One region of the Variovorax sp. 350MFTsu5.1 genome, then DNA from elsewhere that is predicted to be linked to it. Evidence: riboswitches for the same ligand, from Rfam matches in the RefSeq annotation. Region 1 holds a riboswitch; the other holds the start of a gene.
What was found. Region 1 has a riboswitch for cobalamin ahead of ABL843_RS17210 (TonB-dependent receptor domain-containing protein). Riboswitches for the same ligand answer to the same signal wherever they lie in the genome.
Positions count from the first base shown of each region.

Region 1 (4,421 bases):
TGCAGGCGCGCGCGGCAGTCGGCTTCGCCGGTCATCCAGAGGTCCAGCGAATGCACCGGCGCGCCGGTGGCCAGCGCCAGCCAGTGCGGGTCGAGGAAGTCGGGCCCGCACTTGAAGGCGCGCACGCGCCTGCCCTGGCGCGCATGCAGCCGGGCCAGCGCGGCAGCGACCGTGGTCTTGCCCTGCCCTGAGGCCGCGGCGGCCACCAGCACGGCGGCGCAGGTGGCCGCCGCGGCACCGGCGGTGCCGCCCGGCTGGGATGCTTGGCTGCTTAGTGAGGCGTCCACTTGAGACCGACGTAGGCGGTACGGCCGGCATTGGCGTACAGCCGTGCGAACTGGTAGTCCTTGTTGCCCACATTGTCGACGCGCGCGACGAGGTTGATGTCGCGCGTGATCTGCGTGGTGGCCGACAGGTTCAGCACGGTGTAGCCGCCGAGCTTCACGCTGTTGGCGGCGTCGTCGTAGCGGCGGCTGGAAGTCTGCACCTCGGCGCCCAGCGTCCAGCCCGCGATGCGCCAGTCGGCGCCCAGGGTGGCGTGGCGCTGAGCGCGGCGCGCCAACAGGTTGTGGGTGGCGAGGTCGCGCGGGTCCTGGAAGTCGAAGGAGCCGCGCAGCGTGACGTCGCCGATGCGGTGGCTGCCCGAGAGCGTGACGCCCTGGTAGCGCGCGCGGGCGGTGCTGGCGTAGCAGCCGAAGGACGATGCGCAGCCCTTGGCCGAGCCGTCGAACACGATCAGGTTCTGCACGCGGTTGGCATACGCCACGATGCCCATCTGCGTCGCGCCCTCGGTGTACTGCAGGCCCAGCTCGAGGTTGCGGCTCGATTCGGGCTTGAGCGTGGCCAGGCCGTATTCGCTGAAGCGCTGGTACAGCGTGGGCACGCGGAAGGCGGTGCCTGCCGACGCCGTGAAGCGCAGCGTCGGCGTGATGGCGTAGCCGTAGGCCGCGCTGCCGGTGGTCTTGCCGCCGAATTCGCTGTCCTTGTCGTGGCGCACGTGCAGCTGCAGCGAGTGCGGGCCCTTCACGAAGCCGTAGCCCAGCGAGACGGCGTCCTGCGAGCGGTCGCGCGAGAGCAGCTTCGAGGTGGTTGTGGGAGCGTTCTCCAGGGCGTCTTCGCGGCGCTCGAGCGTGGCGGTGACGAGGTGCGGTCCGAAGCGGAATTCGTTCTGGAACAGGTAGCCGCGCAGCCGGGTTTCGGTGCGGTAGAACGAAGGCTGCGTCTTGTAGACCTGCTGCGAGTCGGTCACCTGCAAGCGGGTGCTGTAGACGTCGTTCCACTTTGCCGACCAGCTCAGGCCGGCGGTCTGCAGCGTGTTGCTCGAGATGTCGTTGGCGAACAGGAACGGCAGCCTGGTCCTGTAGGACACCGTGGCGTCGTAGCCGGCCTTGACGTCGCTGGAAAGCATCGTGGCCTCGATGCGCTGGTCGGGCGTGATCTGGAAGCCCAGCTTCACGTTGCCCGAGGTGCTGTTGTAGCCGTCGCGGTCGGGGCTGGTGAAGCCGTCCTTGGTCACGTTGCGCTTGCTCACGGGCTGCACGTTGTAGCCCTTGCTCTCTTCATGCGCCACGCCGAAGGAATAGTCGAAGAGGCCCGACTTGCCGCTCACGCCGCCTTCGATCCTGCGCAGCCCCTTGCTGCCGAAGCCGATGCCGGCGTAGGGCGACACGCCCTCTTCTCCTCGCCTGGTGAAGAGCTGGATCACGCCGCCCACGGCGTCGGAGCCGTAGACCGCGGCGGCCGGGCCGCGCAGCACCTCGATGCGGTCGATCTGCGACAGCGGAATGCCTTCCCAGCCGGCGCCGCCGGTCGATTGCGAGTCGATGCGCACACCATCGAGATACACGGCTGTGAAGCGCGTCTCGGCGCCGCGGATGAAGAGGCTGGTGGTGTTGCCCACGCCGCCCGAGCGCGAGATCTCGATGCCGGGCACTCGCGAGAGCAGGTCGGCCACGCCGGTCGCGCCGCTGCGCTCGATGGCGTTGCTGTCGACGATGGAGACGTCTCCCACGAGCTCCGACAACGCCTGCGGGGTGCGGTTGGCGGTGACCACCGTCTCGCGCAGGGTGGAAGCCTCCTGCGCATGGGCCAGCCCGCCGAAGGCGGAAACCAGCGCCAGCGGCAGGCAGGCGTGGCGGAAGCGGCGCGCAGGAGCGCGGCCGCGGAAAGAGCAAACACGGGAAATCATGGATCAAGCGAACGAACGTCAATACCCCTGGCCGGCCTCCCCGCCGGCGCCTGGGCGCAATGGCCGCGCATGCGTTCGTCATTCATCTTCGACGCATGCGGCAGCCGCCTTGTTGGCCGGTATCCGGGCTGGCAGAGCGACTCCTTGCCGCCTTCCCAGACGCCTGTTTCAGGGCATCCAGTGGCTTCGATGGAAAGGGGTTGGCGCCTTGCGGCACCGTCTGCTTGACCGTTGCGGGGGCAGCGCAGGCGGCTTCGGCCTTGTTCCGGCAAGAACCGGGGCGTTCACTCCTGCTTCCCGTTGAACTGCGCCGTGCGAACCACGGCGCGAGCACCAACGGCGGTGATTTTATGCGCTGGCCAACGGGGCTTAAGTCGAAAGTTGCGGCACCGCTAACATCGACGGCCATGATGCAGCCCGCCTCGGTCTTCCTGAATCTGCGTTCGGCGCTGCAGCGTCTCTTCGGTGTGTCGGGCTGGCAGTCGATGCTGCTGTGGTCCATCGTGGCGGGGCTGCTGGGGACGCTGGCGACCGAATTCTTCCGCGCGGCGCTGCTGGCCTTCGAGCACCTGGTGCTGGGACCTGGCGAAGGGCTCGTGGCAATGGCCAGGCAACTGCCATGGTGGGCACGCATCGCCTGCCCCACGCTCGGCGGTCTGGTGGCGGGGCTGCTGCTGGTGCTGGCCAGGCGCGTGGCTTCGCGCAGCGCCACGTCGGACTACATGGAAGCCATCGTCCTCGGCGACGGGCGCATCCCGGTGGCGCAGACGCTGGCGCGCAGCGCGTCGTCGCTGGTGAGCATCGGCACCGGCGGCTCGATCGGGCGCGAGGGCTCGATGGTGCAACTGGCGGCGCTGGCTTCCTCGCTGCTGGGACGGGTGTTCCGCTTCCCGGCCGAACGGCTGCGGCTGCTGGTGGCCTGCGGCGCGGCGGCCGGCCTCACTGCAGCCTACAACGCGCCCATCGCGGGCGCCTTCTTCGTCGCGGAGATCGTGCTGGGCTCCATCGCGATGGAGAGCGTGGGGCCGATCATCATCGCCTCGGTGGTCGCCAACGTCGCGATGCGGGCGCTTCCGGGCTACCAGCCGCCTTACAGGATGCCGCCGTTCCCGGAGATCCACGGCACCGAGGTCGTGCTGTTCTGCGTGCTCGGCGTGCTGCTGGGCTTCGCGGCGGTGGGCTTCCTGCGTGCGCTGCAGGGCAGCCGGGCGCTGTTCTCGCGGCTGCCGCTCGCGCTGCCGTGGCGGCTGGCGCTGGGCGGGCTCGTCATGGGCGCGGTGTCGGTGCCGATGCCGGAGGTCTGGGGTAACGGCTACAGCGTGGTCAATTCGGTGCTGCACACGCCGTGGGCATGGACACTGATCGCGACGGTGCTGCTCGCCAAGGCGGTCGCCACCATGGCAACGGCGGGCTCGGGCGCGGTGGGCGGCGTGTTCACGCCCGCGCTCTTCTTCGGCTGCATGATCGGCGCGCTCGTCGGCCAGGGCGTGCAGGCGCTGTGGCCAGCGGCGAGCTCGGCGCCTTTCGCCTACGCCATCGTCGGCATGGGCGCGTTCCTGGCGGGCGCCACGCAGGCGCCGCTGATGGCGATATTGATGATCTTCGAGATGACGCTGAGCTACCAGGTCATGCTGCCGCTGATGGCCGCGAGCGTCATCGCGTATTTCGTGGCGCGCTCGGCCAACGCGGGCTCGATGTACGAGATCACGCTGCATCGCAATGCGCAGCGCGACGACCAGATGCGCCTGCGAGGCCTGCACATGCGCGACCTGGTGCAGCCGGCGGAAACGGTGGTCGGCCCGCTGGCGGACCGCGAGGCGATGAGCAGGCTCTTCCTGCAGTACCCCGTGAAGTACCTGTACGTGGTGGACGCGGACAACCGCTATCTCGGCGTGGTGCCGCTCTCGTCGCTCGGCACGGCGCCGCAGGAGACGACGGCCGGCGCCCTGCTCTCGCAGGCGATCCTGCCGATCACCGCCGACACCGGGCTGGGCGAGGCGCTGCAGCGTTTCCTCGACCACCTGGGCGAGCGGCTGCCGCTGATAGAGAGCGCCGCCAACCCGGTGCTGCTGGGCGTGGTCGCCAAGAGCGCGCTGCTGGCCACCTACGTGCGGCTGAGCGAAGCCTGACCACCGGCTCAGGGGTTTGATCGGCGAGCGCCAAAGCCGCAGAATCCCGGGCACGCCGGGCGCCGCGTCCGGCCTCGGCGGGACCGCCTCCCCGGGAAACTACA
Region 1 is NZ_CP157620.1:3,789,784-3,794,204, forward strand. It holds gene ABL843_RS17205 (cobyrinate a,c-diamide synthase) at 1-287, opposite strand, end outside; gene ABL843_RS17210 (TonB-dependent receptor domain-containing protein) at 272-2,188, opposite strand; cobalamin riboswitch at 2,285-2,541, opposite strand; gene ABL843_RS17215 (ClcB-like voltage-gated chloride channel protein) at 2,596-4,317, shown strand.

Region 2 (4,421 bases), 1.0 Mb from region 1:
CCGCAGTGCGAAAGTTGATTGTTGGTGGATGGGCTGGCTCACGCAAGCCCCGTTCATGAACGCCGCAGCGCATGCCGCGCGCCCGGTACGGCCGCCGGCTTCGGCTTTCGCCGCAGCCGGCGCCAGCCGATCACGGCGCCGCTGGCCGAAGCCACCGCGCCGACGATGGAAAGCAGCCACATCACGAGATCCCAGGCCGGCCGGTGCTGGATAAGCCAGGGAAAGTCGAGGCTGTGCGCCGCGTTGAAGAGCCAGCGGCGCAGGCGCGAGTTGCCGTCGTTGCTGCCGGCCACCTGGCCGCTGGCCGGGTCGATGTAGATCCAGCTGCGCGCCGGGTCGTCGAACTGCAGGCGCCACACGGGCACGATGCGCTCGCGGTGGTGGCCGTACCAGTGGAAGTCTTCTCGGGTCTGCAGCACGGCTTCGGTGATGTTCGAGCCGGGGCGCAGGCGGGCGGCGGCGCGCAGGATGTCTTCCTTCGCGATGGAGGCCGGCGCGCCGGTGGCGGCATCGACCACCCGCACGCGTGCCTTCGCATCGCGCAGCTGCAGCAGCGGCTTGCCATCGAACCACAGCAGCACGGCCTCGCGCGGGGCGTCGGCGCCCTCGCCCGCCGGCATCGTTGCTGGCGGCCACGGGAACGGCGAGGTACCGGCGCCCGTGTAGCGGGCCATTGCCGCAGCATCTGCGCTTCCGCGCTGGAACCAGCCGTTGGGGTTCATCGACAGCCAGCCGCTGACGATCCAGGTCAGCACGAAGAAGCCGCCGACCAGCCCGGCGACGTGGTGCCAGGCCATCCAGCCCTTGTAGGGCGTGACCGAGCCGTTGCGGAAGCGCCGCCGCAGGCGCACCCGCAGGATGCCGACGACGATGCCCGTCACCGCCGAGACGATGCAGGCGGCCGACAGCCACACCACCACGTCGTGCCACAGCGGCGGATCGGCGCGCAGCGGCGTGAAGTAGATCCAGTGCGGCACCGAGCCCAGCCAGTTCCAGAAGCGCTCGGAGCGCGTGGTGTCGCGCACCACCTCGCCGTTGCGCTGCGACACGTAGAGCTCGGTGCCCGCCGCATCACCGACTTCGATGCGGTGCAGCGGACGCAGCGGGTTCAGGCCCTGCGGCACGGTCCACTGGTCACGCTCCAGCGTCTCGGCCCAGCGGGCGCCGGCATGGCCTGAGAAGTCGCGCGCGATGGCCTCGGCCTGCGCGGCATCGACCGGGCCGGGCACGCGGCCGTCGCGCGCCGAAACCGTGTGCCGCCCGCCGCGCGCATCGACGATGCGCCAGACGGGGCCGGCGCCGGCTCCGCCCTGCATCTCCAGCACCATGCGGCGCGGCGGCTGGGCGCGTGCCTCCTTCGGCAGCGCTTCGAGCGCGGCCGAGGGCGACACCGCTGCCTGTCCGAAGCGCAGCGGCGAGAGGCCCGCGAGGCGCTCCTCGTCCGTGAGGTTCGGATACCCCACGTACATCATCACCACGCCCGAGACGAACCACATGACGAACAGCAGGCAGCCGCCGATGCCCAGCCACCGGTGCGTCCAGTAGAGCCCGTGCCGGATGCGCGGCCAGGCGCGGCGCCATGCGGAGGTCATGCGTTCGTCCTGCCCGCGTTCGTCAGAAGTTGACCAGCGCCGACAGCTCGAAGGAGCGCGGGCGCCCCAGCAGCCACTGGTTGCCGCCGTTCGAGAACGACACCGGATAGCGCCGGTCGGCCAGGTTGTAGGCACGCAGCGCGAGCTTGAGCGACGGGTTCGCCTGCCAGCTCACGCCCGCGTCGGCCACGGTGTAGGAGCCGATCTTTCGCGAATTGGCCGCGTCGACCTGGCGCGGGCCCACGTAGCGCACACCGACATCGGCTTCCCACTGCGGCAGGAAGCGCCAGGTGAGCCAGAGGTTGGCGGCCTCCTCGGGCACGCCGGTGGGCGTGTTGCCCGCGCGAGAGACCAGCTTGCCGCCGACCACTTCGTTGAAGTCGTCGTAGCGCGCGCGCAGCTTGGCGACATTGGCCTCCAGCCGCAGCGTGGAGGTCAGAGCCAGGTCGAGCGTGGCTTCGATGCCTTCGGAAGACTGCTTGCCGACCTGCTGGGTGACAGTGGGGTCGATGGCGTCGCGCGAGAGCAGCTTGTTCTTCTCGATGCGGTAGGCCGCCACCGTCCAGGCACCGCGGTTGTCCGCGAGCTGGCGCTTGTAGCCGACCTCGACCTGCCTGCCGGTGCTGAGATCGAAGGCTGCCTGCGAGGCCGAGGTGGTCACCAGCGAACCCAGCGGATCGGCCGCGCGCGCCACCTGGGCGTAGAACGACTGCGAGGCGTCGGGCGCGTAGACCACGCCGAGGCGGCCGGTGGCGTACTCGAAGGTCTTGCCGAAGTTGTTGGCGGCGTTCTGCAGGTCGGTGCGCGCGATCTTCGCGTGGTCCCAGCGCAGGCTGCCCACCAGCGACCACTGCCGGTTGAAGGCCAGCTTGTCCTCGGCGAAGAAGGCGTAGGTGCTGGTCCTGGTCTTGTAGCGCGGCGTGTAGGCCACCGGCGATGCGTAGTAGCCGGGGCTGAAGACGAAGGGGTCGACCACCGAGCGGCCGCCGTAGGGCGAGTCGTTGATGTGCGTGAAGTCGATGCGGTTCACGTCGAAGCCCACCAGCACCTGGTTGGCGAGGCCGAAGAGGCCATGCCTGAAGGTGGCGTCGGTGCGGTTGCCGATCTGCTCCTGGTCGTGGCCGATCTCCAGGTAGTCGCCGCGCGTCACGCGCCGGGTGGTGGCGCTGTAGGTGTAGGTTTCGCTGTTGCGCCAGTGGCGCTTGCTCTCCAGGCGGTAGAGCTGGTTGCGCACCGTCACGGCGTCGCTGGGCGTCCACTGGGCGTCGAGGCGGGTCCACTTGTCGCGGTACTTGATCCCGGCGTCGTCCACGTTGTAGTTCTGGCGCAGGGTCTGGCTGCCGAGGCGGCCATCGATCAGCGGCACGCCGTAGTAGCGCTGCGGCGACTGGCGGCCCTCGTCGTGCGAGAGCGTGAACTGCAGCTGCGGCGACACGTCCAGCCGCACGGCGGCGCTCACAGCCAGGCTCTCGGCCTCGCCACGCTGCATGAAGCCGTCGGTGTTGCGCTGGCTGATGTCGAAGCGGTAGGAGAGCCTGTCGTTGATCGCCCCGCCGCTGCCGAAGGCCACCTGCCGCGTGGCGTCGGAGCCGAGCGTGACCAGCGCTTCATTGCGGATCGGCCCGCGCGCGGGCTTCTTCGGCACCACGTTGATCGCCCCGCCGATGGCGCCCTCGCCGTACATCACCGAGGCTGCGCCGCGCAGCACCTCGATGCGGTCGGCCGACCAGGTGTCGAAGGGAAAAGTGACGGTGCCGGCGCCCGCGTAGAGGCGCGTCCCGTCGAAGAGCTGCATCACCGAGCCATGGCCCAGGAAGCCGCGCGCTCCCAGTGCGGTACCGCCATTGCCCGGACCGGGCGAGCCGGTGATGCCGGTGGCGCGGGTGACGGCGTCGATCACCGAGACGTCGCCACGCGCGCGGATGGTGTCGCCCGTCAGCACCTCGACGCTGGCCGGCGTCTCCAGCGGCGTGAGGCCGAGGCGGCTGCCGGTCTGCGTGGGCTCGTCGATGGCCAGCGGCGTGTGCCGCTCGGCATCGACCTGGATGGGCTTGAGCGTCTGGCCGTCGGGCGTCTGCGCGAAGACCGCCGCACAGGGGCCCACGGCGAGCCCCCAACCCAGTGAAAGACTCGAAAGACCTGAAAACCGCGCCCAGCGTCGCAGCCGTTGTGGCGACGCTCTTCTGCGATCGCTCCCTCGCGACGCATGACCCATGAAACCTCTCCTCCAGCCTGCGTCCCCGCAGGCTCCTGACCGTTGAAGGACGTGGCGGAAGAGGCGAAAGGGCTGCGGCGGCCCGCGGCGGGCGCGGTAGGCGGCTGGCCCGGACACGCACTCCCGCAGCGTCCGAAGGCGGTTGCGAAGGCCGGTATCCGGGCTTGCGGAGTGCCATTGCGTGCTGTTGGATGCACGCAGTGGCGGAAGCCCTCGCCTTCCCACGCCCAAGCGCAGTGGCTGCCCATGCCAATCGAGGAGGCACGAGCCCGAGGGGTTCCAGATCCGCTGACCGTTGCGGGGGCAGCGCAGGAATCGGCGCGTCCATCGATCTCCAGAGAGAACGACGGCGCGGCTCACCTGCTTCCCGTTTAACCCCGTCGCCGTCGATCAGATGGATGGCGTGCGGGGCACCTTCGAACCGTGTGGTCCGGAACGGCGAGTAACCAATGAAAACTGCCGAACCGGAACGGCGGGATTATAGGTAGCGCCCCTCGGGGGCCGGCCCCGAAGCCGGCCGCCAGGCTCAGGAGGCCGGCTTGCCGTCGGGCCCGAACAGCCGCCGCATCATGGCCACGCCCGCCACCAGCGCGTTCGAATAGGTGGCGTAGGGC
Region 2 is NZ_CP157620.1:2,784,218-2,788,638, reverse strand. It holds gene ABL843_RS12540 (PepSY domain-containing protein) at 54-1,592, opposite strand; gene ABL843_RS12535 (TonB-dependent receptor) at 1,615-3,696, opposite strand; cobalamin riboswitch at 3,939-4,240, opposite strand; gene ABL843_RS12530 (hypothetical protein) at 4,334-4,421, opposite strand, start outside.
Region 2: another riboswitch for cobalamin. It lies ahead of ABL843_RS12535 (TonB-dependent receptor); the one in region 1 lies ahead of ABL843_RS17210 (TonB-dependent receptor domain-containing protein).